DNA from 2 places in the Aminobacter sp. Y103A genome. Region 2 is predicted to be linked to the other one. Evidence: predicted binding sites of a transcription regulator. Region 2 holds the regulator's gene; the other holds the start of a gene.
The links. The regulator HrcA, encoded in region 2, represses chaperone genes, less so after heat shock. The targets are predictions, from matches to a motif close to GTTAGCACTCNCNNNNNGNGAGTGCTAAC.
Positions count from the first base shown of each region.

Region 1 (7,845 bases), 1.6 Mb from region 2:
GCCGGATCGTCGACGAAGAGCGCGCCGAGGCTGCCATGGCTGAGCAGCATCGCCGCCTCGAACAGCGCGCAATAGCCGAGCGCCAGCAAAAGCCCCAGCTTCAGCCCGGCATCCGACCGTTGCCATTGCCCGGCGCCGAAATTGTTGCCGACGATCGTCTGCATCGCCATGTTCAGCCCGAGCATCGGCAGGAAGGCAAAGGTCATGATGCGGGTGATGATGCCATAGGCGGCGACGGTTGCCGCATAGGCCTCGCCTTCCCAGAGCTGGGTCGAATAGATGACCGTCGCGGCGAGCAGCGAGATGCCGATGAAGCTCAGGCTCTGCGGCGCCCCAAGCGACAGCAATGGCCGCCAGGCGGCGGTCCAGCGCATCGACGGGACAGCTGCGTATTGCAGCACCGTGCCGGCGCGCAGCCGGTAGACGACGACGAACCCAACGGCCATCGCCTGGGCCAGCACGGTGCCAAGGGCCGAGCCTGAAACCCCATAGTCGAAGCCGACGATGAGCACGTAGTTCAGGCCGGCATTGCCGACCGAGGTCAAAAGGTTGGCCGCGGCGACGACGCCGAGGCGGTCTTCGCAGCGCAGCCCGTCGCCGTTGAGCGACAGCGCAAACATCACAGGCGCACCCCAGATCAGGATGGAGATGTAGCCGTAGCCCATCTCGGCGAGCGGTCGCGACCCGTTGGCAAGCCGCAAGGCCAGTTCCTTGCCGCCGAGCAGGAAGGCAGCGATCGCCAGTGCGCAGACGAGCAGGGCAAGGCCGTGCGCATCGAGAAAGGTCGCCCGCGCCTTGTCGCGCTCGCCGGCGCCGAGCAGGCGGGCGAGCTGGCTCGCCATGCCGCTCGCCACCAGCGTCGAAAGCGCAACAAGCAGCATGAAGGCCGGGAACATCAGGGTCACGGCGGCGAGCGCGTCCGGCCCGACATATTCGCCGAGGAAATAGGCATCGACGATGGCGAGCAGGCCGTTGGTGGCCATGATCAGGATGATCGGTGCCGCCGTCCTGAGGAACAGGCCGGGCAAGGGGGCATGCAGAAAGGCATTCGCGCCTCGAGCGTCGGGGGAAGTCATCTCGTCGTCTCCGATAGCGCATCAAACGGAGATCAAATGGGGCCCGCATTGCCATTGGTCTGATGCGTCGGTTTCGACTGACACAGTGAAGGCTTTACCGTGCTTGCGCTGCGGGCGGCGGGCGCTTCATGCCCTGGGCGCTGACTAGGCCCGCAGATGGCGGCTGTCAATCTCGGCGGCGGGCGCGCCCGACAGCACGGCCGTCTGGCGCTGCGCGGTTGCCTCAGGCCATGCCGGGCACGTCAGACAGCTCGAAATAGACGGCAAGGCCGCGCTCGCGGGCGAGCCGCACGTCCTCGTCGGCGCCCTTAGAAGTGCCGGGCAGCCGCAGCACAGCGTTACAATGGTGCAGCAGCCGGTCGGCGACCGGATAGGCGAATTCGTCATAGAGCGGGTCGCCGGCGCCTTTCGAGCCGACCTGCCGCCCGAGCGGCAGCGCCACCCATTCGCCGATGACCGGCAGGTGGCCGGCGCGAAACAGCGGAACGGCGACGCGTTCGAGGCGGCTCAGATTCTCCGCCATCTTGACTGGGTCGTCGCCCGTGCCGGAGCGATAGGGGCCGGCGATCAGGATGAGCAGCGGTTTTCCAGGGGTGTTCATGATATCTCCAGATATTGCACGAATCGCACGAAATAGATATCGCCTCACGCATCATCGTGCAATATCGTGTGGCATCATTGAATTGACGGAGCCGTTCGAAGTGCTCACCAGCCAACGCAAACGTCTGATCCTCGATCGCCTCGCCCGGGACGGGCAGGTCGTCGCCAAGCAGCTCAGCCACGAACTCGCTTTGTCGGAAGACACCATCCGGCGCGACCTCCGGGAGCTTGCGGCGGAAGGCCTGCTATTGCGCGTTCATGGCGGGGCGATGCCGGTGTCGCCGACGGTGGTGCCGATCGCCGAGCGGCGCAGCCTCTCCCGGGACGCCAAGTCGGCGCTCGGCAAGGCCGGTGCCGCGATGATCCGGGACGGCATGACTGTCGTCTTCGACGGCGGCACCTCCAATCTGGAGATCATCCGCCACCTTCGGGCGCAGGCCCGATTCACCGCCATCACCCACAGCCCGACGATTGCCGTGGCGCTGGAGGACAGGCCTGATGTCGACGTCGTCATCATCGGCGGCAAACTCTTCCGTCACTCGATGGTGGCGACAGGCGCGCTGGCGGCCGAAGCGATCGCGCGCATCCGCGCCGATCTTTTCTTCCTTGGCGTCACCGGCGTTCATGCCGGCGAGGGGCTGACGACGGGCGACATGGAAGAGGCGGCGATCAAAAGGCAGCTGATGACAGCGTCGGCCGAGACGGCAGTGCTGGCGACAAGCGACAAGCTTGGCGCGGTGTCGCCGTTCCGCATCGGTGGCATCGGCGAGATTTCGACGCTGATCGTCGAGGGTGAAATTGCCGATGAGCGTGTGGCCATCTTCGCGGACACCGGCGTTTCGGTCCTGCGCGCCGGGTAGAATCCGCGGCCTCAGGCCGAAGCCTGATACGAGGGTACAAAACGAAAAAGGGCGCCCGAAGGCGCCCTTTCCGTAAGCTTCTGGAGCTGGACTTCTTAGAAGTCCATGCCGCCACTCAAGCCCGCAAGCGGGCTTGAGCAACTTTAGCTCATGGGCGTGCTTTATGGACTTCTTAGAAGTCCATGCCGCCCATGCCGCCCATGCCGCCGCCAGGCATACCGCCCGGCATGCCGCCGGCGGAGTCCTTCTTCGGGGCTTCAGCGATCATGGCTTCGGTGGTGACCAGCAGGCCGGCAACCGAAGCTGCGTCCTGCAGGGCCGTACGAACGACCTTGACCGGGTCGACGATGCCGAAAGCGATCATGTCGCCATATTCGCCGGTCTGGGCGTTGTAGCCGAAGGTAGCCGTCTTGTTCTCGAGGATCTTGCCGGCAACGATCGAAGCTTCCGCACCTGCGTTCGAGGCGATCTGGCGGGCCGGAGCCTGCAGAGCGCGACGGACGATGTTGATGCCGGCAGCCTGGTCGGAGTTCTCGCCGACAGCCTTGATGGCGAGCGACGAACGCAGCAGGGCAACGCCACCGCCGGGAACGATGCCTTCTTCGACAGCGGCGCGGGTTGCGTTCAGCGCGTCGTCGACGCGGTCCTTGCGCTCCTTGACCTCGATCTCGGTCGCACCGCCGACGCGGATGACGGCAACGCCGCCTGCCAGCTTGGCGAGACGTTCCTGCAGCTTCTCCTTGTCGTAGTCCGACGTGGTCTCTTCGATCTGCTGCTTGATCTGGGCGACACGGCCCTGGATCTCGGCCTTCTTGCCGGCGCCGTCGACGATGGTGGTGTTCTCCTTGGAGATCGACACCTTCTTGGCGCGGCCGAGCATGTTGAGGCCGACGTTCTCGAGCTTGATGCCGAGGTCTTCCGAGATGACCTGGCCACCGGTCAGGATGGCGATGTCTTCCAGCATGGCCTTGCGGCGATCGCCGAAGCCCGGAGCCTTGACGGCGGCGATCTTCAGGCCGCCACGCAGCTTGTTGACGACGAGCGTGGCCAGAGCCTCGCCTTCGACGTCTTCCGAGATGATGAGCAGCGGCTTCGAGGTCTGCACGACGGCTTCGAGGACCGGCAGCATCGCCTGGAGGTTCGACAGCTTCTTCTCGTGGAGGAGGATGTAAGCGTCTTCGAGGTCAGCAACCATCTTGTCGGCGTTGGTGACGAAGTAGGGGCTGAGGTAGCCGCGGTCGAACTGCATGCCTTCGACGACTTCCAGCTCGGTCTCGGCGGTCTTGGCTTCTTCAACCGTGATGACGCCTTCGTTGCCGACCTTCTGCATCGCCTCGGCGATCATCGAGCCGATTTCCTTCTCGCCGTTTGCCGAGATGGTGCCGACCTGGGCGACTTCTTCCGAAGTCTTGATCTTCTTCGAAGACTTGACGAGGTGGGTGACGACTTCGCCGACAGCGAGGTCGATTCCGCGCTTCAGGTCCATCGGGTTCATGCCGGCGGCAACGGCCTTGTGGCCTTCCTGAACGATGGCCTGGGCCAGAACGGTCGCGGTCGTGGTGCCGTCGCCGGCGATGTCGTTGGTCTTCGAAGCAACTTCGCGGACCATCTGGGCGCCCATGTTCTCGAACTTGTCTTCAAGCTCGATTTCCTTGGCGACGGTGACGCCGTCCTTGGTGATGCGCGGGGCGCCGAACGACTTGTCGATGACGACGTTGCGGCCCTTCGGACCGAGCGTCACCTTCACTGCGTCGGCGAGGATGTTGACACCGCGCAGCATGCGCTCGCGGGCGTCACGGGAGAACTTTACGTCTTTAGCAGCCATTTTAAGCTCCTCGATGGGCCTTTACGGCCCGAATTTCAGATTGGATGGTGCGGATATCAGGCGATCAGCCGATGATGCCCATGATGTCGGATTCCTTCATGATCAGAAGGTCTTCGCCATTGAGCTTCACTTCGGTGCCCGACCACTTGCCGAACAGCACGCGGTCACCAGCCTTGACGTCCAGCGGGACGAGCTTGCCGGCTTCATCGCGAGCGCCAGAGCCGACGGCGACGATTTCGCCTTCCTGCGGCTTTTCCTTGGCCGTATCGGGGATGATGATCCCGCCGGCGGTCTTGGATTCGGATTCGACCCGGCGAACGACCACGCGGTCATGAAGCGGGCGGAACTTCGACTTTGCCATTTGAACTTCCTCGGTGAACTGTTGAGAACCCTCGGTCCGGCTGAACCGGACTTGGTTAGCACTCACTTCAGGCGAGTGCTAACGTGCCGCTGAGATAGTCCGCCACCCCTCGGCTGTCAAGGGAATGACAGCTTCGCGACAGCGAGTTTTTAGGGGTGTCAGCCGCGCGCCTGGGCGATGGCCTTTCGGAAGTCGTCCGAGGTCATGCCGCGCTTGTAGAGCGCCTTGCCGATCAGGAAGCCGGGTGTGCCCTGGAGCTGGAAAGCGGTGGCCTGGGCCTCGTTGCGGGCGAGCACACCGACAAGCACGTCCTGCCTGGCCTGGAGATCGCCGCGGGCGCGCTCGACATCGACGCCGGCCTCGCCAAGCAGATTGGCGGTGCTGCGGAATGTCAGTCGTTCGCGGGCGGTCATCAATGTCTGAACGGCATCGGCATAACGGCCCTGGCTGTTTGCGGCCAGGGTGAGCAGGGCGGCATTGCGCGAGACCTCGCCGAAGATCGGCCAGTCGCGCAGCACCAGGCGAATGCCCGTGTCTTCCTTCATCACCTCGGACAATTGCAGGAAGCTCAGCTTGCAATAGGGACACTGATAGTCGGTGAACTCGACCACCGTGACGTCGCCGTCGGGATTGCCGAGCACCGGGATATCGGGGTCGAAGGCGACGTCTTCGACGCTCGGCATCGGATTGGCCCAGAGCGGCAGCGGGGTCAGCGCGCCAAGGGCAACAACGGCCTTGAGGATATGACGCCGGTTGGGCGACCGGTCGGGCATGCGATCGATCCTGTTTGTCGTGGCGTTGTCCTAGAGAGTTTCCGCTTTTCTTCGAATCGCGGAATCTCTCTAGCTATTTGTTTTTGCGCAATTCCGGACGGAAAACCGCTGCACACTTTTCCTGGAATTGTCCTAGACGATGAGCCCGCATGATTAACAGCCGCCTAATCGCCGCGCCGGCACACGATGATGTGAAGGCCGGGACGTGGATGCCCGGACGTGAATGCAAGTGTGCAATGCAAAAACGCCGCTTGAATGATAAGCATGCTTATAATATATGCGGCTCATGAAAAACGAAGGCATCGACAGGCTGGGTTTCCTGATCCACGACGCGGCAAGGCTGGTGCGGCGCAGTTTCGAGCAGCGCGGCAGCGAATTCGGGCTGTCGGCGGCGCAATGGCGCCTGCTGGTCCGGCTGGTCAAGGAAGAGGGCGTGGCCCAGGCGCGGCTTGCCGAGCTCCTTGAAATCGAGCCGATCAGCGTCTCGCGACTGCTGGACCGGATGGAGGAGGGCGGCTGGATCGAGCGCCGCCAGGGCGCCAGCGACAGACGGGTGCGGATGATCTTTCCGACCGACAAGGCGCTGGAGGCCTTTTCCAAGGTCAAGGCGGTGGCCGGCGAAGTCTACGAGAAGGCGCTGGCGGGCCTTTCCGACGAACAGCGCCTCGCCACGGTCCATGGCCTGCGCACCATTATCGACAACCTTTCCGCTGGCGAGCCCACGGATGCGAATTGTTTGAGAGAGACGAAGACATGAACGCGGTGGCGAAAGTGAACGAGAACAGCACAAAGGTCGAACTGGATGGTGCGGCCGCAACCCAGCTCCAGCCCGTGATCGCGGCACCTCAGCCTGCGCCGAAGAAGCGCGGCCGCGTTCTGTTGATGGCGGCCTTGCCGCTCGCCCTGGTGGTCGGCGGCGGCTATTTCTGGGTCACCGGCGGCCGCTACCAGGAAACCGAAAACGCCAATCTGCGCCAGGCCAAGGTCAACATCGCCTCGGAAGCGGCCGGCCGCATCGTCAAGGTCGACGTGTCGGACAACACCACGGTCAAGGCAGGCGACGTCCTGTTCGAAGTCGATCCCGAGCCCTACAAGATCGCGCTGGCGCAGTCGGACGCATCCCTTGCCGCAGCCCGGCTCAATGTCGAGCAGTTGCGCGCCGCCTACAGCCAGGCGGTGGCCCAGGAACGGGTCGCGGCCAGCGGCCTCGACTATGCCCGGGCGCAGTTCGACCGCAGCAACGGCCTGGTCACCAAGGGCGTCAACACCAAGTCGTCGCTCGACGAGGCCCGCATGGACCTCGACAAGGCTGAGGAGCAGCACAGTGCGGCGGTGCAGGGCATCGCCAGCGCCAAGGCGGCGCTTGGCGGCAATCCCGACATCGAGACCGACAAGCACCCGACGGTTCTGTCGGCGCTTGCCGCACGCGACAAGGCCGCCTTCAACCTGGCCCAGACGACGGTCCGCGCCCCCGCCGACGGCGTGGTCTCGCAGGCCGCGTCCTTCAAGGTCGGCCAGTTCGTCGGCACCGGCACCGCCTTGTTCAGCCTCGTCGAGACGGGCGACACCTGGATCGAGGCGAATTTCAAGGAAACGCAGCTGACCCACATGAAGGCGGGCCAGGAAGCCGAGATCGTGCTCGACACCTATCCGGACCGCACCTTCCGCGGCACCGTCGAGGCGATCGGCGCCGGCACCGGCGCCGAGTTCTCGCTGCTGCCGGCCCAGAACGCCACCGGCAACTGGGTCAAGGTCACGCAGCGCATTCCGGTCAGGATCAAGGTCGACGCCACTGACGCCGGTCTCGCCATGCGCACCGGCATGAGCGCCACCGTATCGATCGACACCGGCGTGTCGCGCGGCTTCGGCAGCATTTTCGGTCACGCGGTGGCGGCGGAATAGGCGCCGTCACCTCAATGTCTAAGTGAATTTTCGAAGTGGATCCGGTCGCGTTGATGCGGCCGGAACTCCGGCTTCTGGTCGCCGCTTGACGACCATCAGGTCCCAAGGGTTGGTCGAATGAGCCAGTCAGCAGCAAAATCCCTCACCGACGTGCCGCATCGCGGCCTGATCACCGTTGCCATCATGCTGGCGACGGTAATGCAGGTGCTCGACACCACCATTGCCAATGTCGCGCTGCCCTCGATGGTCGGCGATCTCGGCGCGTCCCAGGACACCATCAACTGGGTGCTGACCTCCTACATCGTCGCCGCCGCCATCATGACGCCGCTGACCGGCTGGATGTCGGACCGTTTCGGCCGCAAGGAGCTGTTCCTCGTCTCGGTCGTCGGCTTCACCATCATGTCGATGCTCTGCGGCGTCGCCTGGAGCCTGGAGACGATGGTGCTGT
Region 1 covers NZ_AP017986.1:2,298,862-2,306,706, forward strand. Annotated here, with positions in the region: gene Amn_RS11255 (MATE family efflux transporter) at 1-1,076, opposite strand, end outside; gene Amn_RS11260 (DUF4406 domain-containing protein) at 1,300-1,656, opposite strand; gene Amn_RS11265 (DeoR/GlpR family DNA-binding transcription regulator) at 1,778-2,536, shown strand; gene groL (chaperonin GroEL) at 2,709-4,361, opposite strand; gene groES (co-chaperone GroES) at 4,426-4,722, opposite strand; gene Amn_RS11280 (DsbA family protein) at 4,881-5,495, opposite strand; gene Amn_RS11285 (MarR family winged helix-turn-helix transcriptional regulator) at 5,782-6,252, shown strand; gene Amn_RS11290 (HlyD family secretion protein) at 6,249-7,397, shown strand; gene Amn_RS11295 (DHA2 family efflux MFS transporter permease subunit) at 7,515-7,845, shown strand, end outside.
Region 1: a site for HrcA is predicted at 4,777-4,805, ahead of groES (co-chaperone GroES). Genes of this name have one in related genera too.

Region 2 (7,845 bases):
GGAACGCCTGGTGGCGTCAGGACGGCCATGAACGCGCCTTTGTCAGGGGCCTCGTCGACGAGAATTTTGCCTCGACCGGCCTGCCGCAGGCGTTCGTCGCCCATGATGGCGACACCTTTCTCGGCACCGCTCACCTGATCGACAACGATCTCGAATCGCGGCCGCAATATTCGCCCTGGGTGGCCGCCGTCTGGGTCGACGAAACCGCCAGGAGGTCCGGCATCGGCGCGGCTCTTGTCCAGGCCGGGGCGGACGCGGCGTTCGGGCAGGGTTTCGACACCGCCTATCTCTGCGCCAGACCTGCCGTCTCCGCCTTCTACGAGCGCCTCAGCTGGCAGCGCATCGAGGAAGATGTCGAGGGGCTCAACGTTTTTTCGATGAAGCGTGGTGCCTGATCGGCCTTAGCGCAGGTGCCCCGGCACCCGCTCTTCCAGCAGCGTCACCAGTGCCGGGTCCATGAAAGCGTAGTCGTCGGGAATATCGAGGCAGACGACGCGCGCCTTCAGCGACCTGCGGAATTTCTTCTGCAGCTTGGTGCGGTGGGCCTTTTCCATCACGAAGATGATGTCGGCCCACACCACCAGTTCCGCTGTCAGCGGGTTCTCGGCATCGTGGTTTGTGCCAGCCGAGTCGACTTCTATGTCGCGCCGGGCGGCAAACACCTGCTCGGCCGTCGGGCTGCGCAACCTGTTCTGGCTGCAGACGAAGAGCACGTTCTTCATCGCAGTCCCCGCCTACCGCGCCAGGTCGGCCACGACGGCGTCCAGCACGATCATGCCCTCAGGCGTCGCGCGCAAGCGCGAATTGCCGATCGGCGCCACCAGCCCTTCGCCCTGCAGGATCGACAACCGTGCCGAAGACAACGACTTGCCGGATAACTGCTCGTAGCGGGCGAGGTCGATGCCCTCGACCAGCCTGAGACCCATCAGCAGGAACTCGTCGGCCTCTTCCGAGCGTGTCAGCGTCTCGCCGCCGACCACGCCATGGCCACGTCGCTCGACCAGTTCGACCCAGCGTTCCGGCAGCTTCTCGGCGATGGTGACGATGCGCGTGCCGTCCTCCAGGAAGCGGCCATGGGCACCGGGGCCGACGCCGACATATTCGCCGTAGCGCCAGTAGGTCAGATTGTGCCGGCTCTCGGCGCCCGGTTTGGCGTGGTTGGAGATTTCATAGGCCGGCAGGCCATGCGCCGCCGTTACGTCCTGGGTGATGGCGTAGAGCTCCGCCGCGTGCTCGCCGTCGGGGATCTCGAACTTGCCGGCATTGTAGAGCTGGAAGAAGCGCGTGCCTTCTTCGATTGTCAGCTGGTACAGCGACAGATGGTCGACGGCATAACCGATCGCCTGCTTCAGCTCCGCCGCCCAGGCATCCGGCTTCTGGCCGGGTCGGGCATAGATCAGGTCGAAGGACAGGCGCGGAAAAATCTCGCGTGCCAGTCCGATCGCATGCAGCGCCTCCTCGACATTGTGCAGCCGCCCGAGGAAGCGCAAATCCTGGTCGTTCAGCGCCTGAACGCCAAGCGAGACCCGGTTGACCCCGGCCGCGCGATAGCCGCGGAAGCGCTCGGCTTCCACCGACGACGGGTTCGCCTCGATCGTGATTTCGGCACTATCTGCGATCGTCCAGTTGGCAGCGATCGCCTCCAGCACGGCGCCGACCGTCTCGGGCCGCATCAGCGACGGCGTACCGCCGCCGAGAAACACGCTCGTCACCTCGCGCGGCCCGGTGCGGGCGCGCATGTTTGCCAATTCCGTCGAAAAGGCGCGGGCAAAGCGCTCCTGGTCCACCGGCTGGTGGCGGACATGGCTGTTGAAGTCGCAATAAGGGCATTTGGCCGCGCAGAACGGCCAGTGCACATAGACGCCGAAGCCGGGGTCGCGGCTGAGCGACGCAAATGCCATCAGGCCGAACCGAGCATGGCACGGGCGAACTTCTGGAAGGCGCGGGCCCGGTGCGACAGTGCGTCGGCCTGGCCCGGCTTCCAGCCGTGCTTTTCGTCGGCGCTCATCTCGCCGAAGGTCTTGTCGAAGCCCTTGGGCAGGAATACCGGGTCGTAGCCAAAGCCTTTTTCGCCGCGCGGCGGCCAGACGAGATTGCCCTCGGCTTCGCCACGGAAATACTCGGCGTGTCCGTCCGGCCATGCCAGGCAGATGACGGCAACGAAGCGGCCGGTGCGCTGCGCGACGGCCTTGGCACCGCGCTCCTGCAGGGCGTCCTCGGTGCGCTGCATTGCCATGGCAAAGTCGCGCGTGCCATCAGGCTTTTCGGCCCAGTTGGCGGTATAGACACCGGGTGCGCCGTCGAGCGCGTCGACCACCAGCCCTGAATCGTCAGACATGGCTGGCAGGCCGGTCGCGGTCGCCGCGGCCAGCGCCTTGATGTAGGCGTTTTCCTCGAAGGTCGTGCCAGTCTCGTCGGGTTCGGGCAGGCCGTATTCCTTGGCCGACTTGGCCCCGATGCCGAACGGCGCCATCAGGTCGGCGAATTCGCGCAGTTTGCCGGCATTGTGGCTGGCGATCACGATCTCATTGTCGGCAAGCTTGCGCATCAAAGGCCCCATAGTTTCGGCTCGGCGATCTCAAGCGAATTGCCACTGGGATCGCGGAAATAGATGGAACGGCCGCCATTGGGCCATTCGAAATCGGCTTCGATGGCTATACCCTCGCCTTCGAGCCGCGTCTTCCAGTCCTCGACTTCTTCGGCCGTGCCGGCAAAGCACAGATGCCCCGGGCCTGACGTACCATGCGGCGGCACCGGCAGCCTGGCATCGGGCTTCGGTGGCTGCCGCGTCGCCTCGGCGTAAAAGAGCAGAAGCACGCCCTGGCCGCAGCGGAAGAACACATGCCGCCCCGGCACCTTGGCGATCCGCTCCAGCCCCATCACCTCGCCGTAGAAGTTTTCTGCGGCATCGAGGTCGGTGACATAGAGCGCGGATTCGAGGATCGCCGAGGGCTGCATGGCGAGAGCCTCAGCCCACCGCCATCTTCTGCAGGTCGACCAGACGCGCAATGCCCTTGCGGGCGAGGCCCATCAGCTGCAGGAACTCTTCCTCCGAGAACGGCGTACCTTCGGCGGTGCCCTGGATCTCGACGATGCCGCCCTTGCCGGTCATGACGAAATTGGCGTCGGTGCCGGCCGAGGAATCCTCGAGATAGTCGAGGTCGATGACCGGCTGCCCATCATGGATACCGCAGGAGATCGCCGCGACATGGTCCTTCAGCACCTTGTCGATGCTGACCATCTGGCGCGCTTCCATCCAGCGCAGGCAATCGTACAGCGCGATCCACGCGCCGGTGATCGAGGCCGTGCGGGTGCCGCCATCGGCCTGGATGACGTCGCAGTCGACGGTGATCTGGCGCTCGCCGAGCGCCTGCATGTCTACCACGGCCCGCAGCGAGCGGCCGATCAGGCGCTGGATTTCCAGCGTGCGGCCGCCCTGCTTGCCGGAAGAGGCTTCGCGGCGCATGCGTTCGCCGGTCGAGCGCGGCAGCATGCCGTACTCGGCCGTCACCCAGCCCTTGCCGGTGTTGCGCATCCAGCCCGGCACCTTCTCTTCAAGGCTCGCCGTGCACAGCACATGGGTGTCGCCGAACTTGACCAGGCACGAGCCTTCGGCGTGCTTGGAGATGTTGCGCTCGAAGGAGATGGCGCGCATTTCGTCGAACTGGCGTTTGGAGGGGCGCATACGGCTACTTTCTATGGCGAAATCGGAAATTGTTGCCGGCTTGTAGCCCCATGGCCGGACCAGCGCAAAGGAAAACCGGTTCCGTGGCTGGAGCTGTTGTGTTCGCGGCCATGCGGTCTATATCATTTTGGACGGAGACCATGAAGCAGATGACCAAAGCGGTACCCGATCCCACGCTGCAATCGCTCGATATGCGGTCGCGTGACATCTTCCGGCGCATCGTCGATTCCTATCTCAGGGATGGCGAGCCCGTGGGCTCGCGTAACCTGTCACGCATGCTGCCGTCGTCGCTGTCGCCGGCGACCGTCCGCAACGTGATGAGCGATCTCGAGCAGCTCGGCCTCGTCTACGCGCCGCACATCTCCGCCGGCCGCCTGCCGACGCAAAAGGGGCTCAGGTTCTTCGTCGACGCCTTCATGGAGCTTGGCGATCTGCCTGACGACGAACGCCGGACGATCGAGGCGCAGGTCAAGGCTTCGGGCGAGGGCGCCACGCTGGAGCATATGCTGACCGAGGCGAGCCAGATGCTGTCGGGCATGTCGCGCGGCGCAGGCCTCGTCCTCGCCGCCAAGAACGAGGTCGCGCTCAAGCACATCGAGTTCATCCAACTCGAACCGACCAAGGCGCTCGCCGTGCTGGTGTCGCAGAATGGCGATGTCGAGAACCGTGTCGTCGAGCTGCCGCTCGGCGTCACCGTTTCGCAACTGCACGAAGCGTCGAACTTCCTGAATGCCCATATTCGAGGCCGTACCCTTGCCGAGGCCCGGCTGGAGATCGCCCGTATCAAGGACGAGACCAAGGCAGCCCTCGACACGCTGTCGCAGGACCTCGTCGAAAAGGGTCTCGCCGTCTGGGCCGGCGCCGAGAGCGGCCTGCCGGCGCGCCTGATCGTGCGCGGCCGCGCCAATCTGCTCGAAAACGTCACCGCCCAGGCCGACATCGAACTGCTCAAGCACCTGTTCGAGGACATGGAAACCCAGGACGGGCTGATCCAGTTGCTCGACCTCGCCGAGGAAGGCTCGGGCGTGCGCATCTTCATCGGCTCGGAAAACCGGCTGTTTTCGCTGTCCGGCTCGTCGCTGGTCGTCGCGCCCTATCGCGACAAGGACGCTCGCGTGGTCGGCGCGCTCGGCGTCATCGGACCGACCCGGCTCAATTATGCCCGCATCGTGCCGATGGTCGACTATACGGCGCAGCTGATTTCGCGCATGCTGAGGTGAGCTGAAACTGCGGAGAACCGGACCATGGCACTCGAACAGATCAAGGCCCAGATAGCCGTGCTGCTCCAGGAAATGGTCAACCAGCCCGAGGATTCACACGAGTTGCAGGAACAGCTGCGCGAGAAGCTCTCCGAGTTGCGCGCCCAGGGCCTGCCGCTGCCCAAGGACCTCGTCGACCTCGAAAAGCGCCTCGATGACGATTTTTCCGAACAGGAAGAATGAGCAGTCGGGCGATCACGCCCCTTTGCTGGCCTTGTCCTGCTCGCCCCATGTCACCTGCCGGTAGTCGAAGCCATATTCCAGCGTTGGTTTGACGATGCGGAAATAGGGCGACAGGTCGAAGTCGCGCGGCGTGTAGAGCGAGTGGTGGCGGATGTGCATGATCTCCTGGCGCATGTAGGTCGACTGCGCCGAAGCGCGGCCGGGGGCGCGGGTGATCTCGGGCAGGATCGGATAGCGGATCTCACCATAGGCCTGCGCGATCATCGTCGAGCAGATGGCGCGTGTCGGGTCGCCGGAACCGAAGGCCAGCATGCGGCGGCGCCAGCGCACGGGCACCGGCGGCCGCGGAATGAAGTAGCGCAGCATGTCGGTGATGTTCTTGAGGTCGTATTTCAGCCCGAGCCTTTGCACCATGAACCTGACGACATGGTCGCGATCCTCCGGTGACAGGCCGTTGGCCCGGCAGATGCGGGTGTTGTAGGTGCGGTATTTCGACAGCGGCACGGCAACGCAGCCTTCTCCGAGATTGACCTCGATCAGCCGCGGCCGCTCCGATCCGTCCGTCGGCTCTGGCAGCGCGTCGCCGATATAGAGTGCAGAATGCGACCAGGTCGACTGCGTCAGATACTTGATGACGGCCGAAATGCGCTGGTTGCCTTCGATCAGAAGGATGTCGCCGGGCTCCAGCGTTCGCCGCAGCGTGTCCGGGTCGGAAGGTGTGTAAGGCTCGTAGCCGGAGGATTCGACCTGCAGCCGGGAGGCGAGCCAGCGGCCGAGACGGTCGAGCAGGGTGTCGGTCTTTTGCGTCATGACGCACAGGACGTAACATGAGCCGGGCCGGCGATGCCAGCGGGGCAAACAGCTAGTCGGCTTCAGTTTCCGCCACGGTTCCGCCGAGGTCGTCGCGGACCTTCTTGGCCAGCCTGCGCACCGTGCGCCGTGGCTTGTCCTCGAACAGTTCGGCGGCGTCAGCGAGGCACAGCTTGCGCAGCGCTTTCTCCGAGCGCTTGAGCAGCCTGACCAGCTGTTTCGGTTCCAGGCCGTCGAACGGCTTTTCGCCGGCCTCGATCAGCTGGCGCATAACGAACACGTCGTGCAACTCGCCCAGGCTTTCGCCGAGCGCTTCGACGCGCTCGCGGCGCGGCTTGACCGGCGAGGGCCACAGCTTGCGCAGCAGGGACAGGTGTGCGGCATGCCGCTTCACCGCCTTGCGCAGCTCATGAAAATCATCCGCTTCGCCGCGCTCGCGGGATTGCTGCAGCGCCTTGCGCGCCCGCCTCAGCGTCGCCAAGGCGCCGTCGGCCAGGACGTCGGCGGCATTCTCCGGCAGGTCGGGCAGAGCGAGGGACTGCAGCGCTTCGAAACCTGCCTGGCATTCGCCGATTGCCGTGTCGAGGACGGCGTCCAGGCCTGCATCGCCATGGGCTGCCTGCGCGCGATGGCGCACCAGCATGGCGCGGATTGCGATCAGTCCGGCGTCTGCGGCGTACTCGGCGAAATCCTCAGCCAGCCGGTCGATGGTTTCGATCAGCGCGGTCGCCTGCCGTGGTGCCGCGATCGAGGCCGAGATGGCGCGGTAGCGGTCGTTCTCCGCGCGGCAGAAGGCCTCGTCGCCCGGCCACACCAGGTGCAGCAGCGCGCGCAGCGCCTTGAGCCGCCTGCGCGCCTTGTGCAGCGCCTTGTCGGGATTGTCGCGGGCGGTGACCAGATGGGCGGCGATCTTCTCGATCTCTTCGCCGGCGATACGGCGGACCTCGCCGGTAAGCGCCAGGCGCGGATCGATGCGAAAGCTCATGCAACGGCCTCCGGGACCTCGTCGCTGTGGGCGAGCGACGCATTGTAGTAGCGCGGATCGCCGGTCACCTCGCGGCCGAGCCAAGCCGGCAGTTCGGATGCCGGAACATCCTCCGGCGTCTCGAGTTCCGCGATGATCAGCCCCCTCAGTTCGCCTCCGAAAACGTCGATCTCATAGAGGCGGCCACGATGGCTAACATGGTGACGTGTCTTCTCGATGACACGGCCGATGGCAAAATCCATCATCTCCTCGGCCTCGGCGAGGGGCACCTGGTACTCGAATTCGTCGCGCACGCGACCCCTGGAGCCGAATTTCAGGGTCAGCGTCGCCACTTCGCCATCGGAGATGCGCAGCCGCACGGAGCGGCCCGTATTCGAGGCGAGATAGAACTGGCGGATGCGGATCCTGCCTTCGACAAGGCTTCGCCACTCCTGTCCGTTCACCAGGAACTTGCGTTCGACTTCCTTGGCCATGGGCGCCAATAAAGCGCGGCCCGGCAGCCGGTGCAACATTTCATTTGACTTTAATCAATCGATTGATTAAATAACCGAAATGAGCAAGACACGAACCCCGCAAAATCCCTCCGCAGCCGACGCCACCCGCCTGGCTCTGGTGATGGCTGCCCTGAAACTGTTTGGCCGCCAGGGCTTCGACGGCACCTCGACGCGCGAGATAGCCACCGCAGCCAATGCCAATATCGGCTCGATCGCCTATCATTTCGGCGGCAAGGAAGGGCTGAGGCTGGCCGCAGCCGACCATGTCGTGGCGACCATCCAGGCGATCGCCAGCCAGGCGCTCGGCAATACCGGGCTGGCCCAGCCGCAAGTGGTCTCCGCCGAAGAGGCCGAGTCCCAGATCGAGGCGGCGGTGGAGCGTATGGTCGGTTTCATGGTCGCCCGCCCCGAGGCTGGTGAGATCGTCCA
Region 2 covers NZ_AP017986.1:670,520-678,364, forward strand. Annotated here, with positions in the region: gene Amn_RS03200 (GNAT family N-acetyltransferase) at 1-395, shown strand, start outside; gene Amn_RS03205 (low molecular weight protein tyrosine phosphatase family protein) at 402-722, opposite strand; gene hemW (radical SAM family heme chaperone HemW) at 735-1,901, opposite strand; gene rdgB (RdgB/HAM1 family non-canonical purine NTP pyrophosphatase) at 1,901-2,548, opposite strand; gene Amn_RS03220 (VOC family protein) at 2,548-2,958, opposite strand; gene rph (ribonuclease PH) at 2,969-3,685, opposite strand; gene hrcA (heat-inducible transcriptional repressor HrcA) at 3,835-4,905, shown strand; gene Amn_RS03235 (hypothetical protein) at 4,930-5,127, shown strand; gene Amn_RS03240 (YiiX/YebB-like N1pC/P60 family cysteine hydrolase) at 5,140-5,937, opposite strand; gene Amn_RS03245 (CHAD domain-containing protein) at 5,990-6,922, opposite strand; gene Amn_RS03250 (CYTH domain-containing protein) at 6,919-7,395, opposite strand; gene Amn_RS03255 (CerR family C-terminal domain-containing protein) at 7,475-7,845, shown strand, end outside.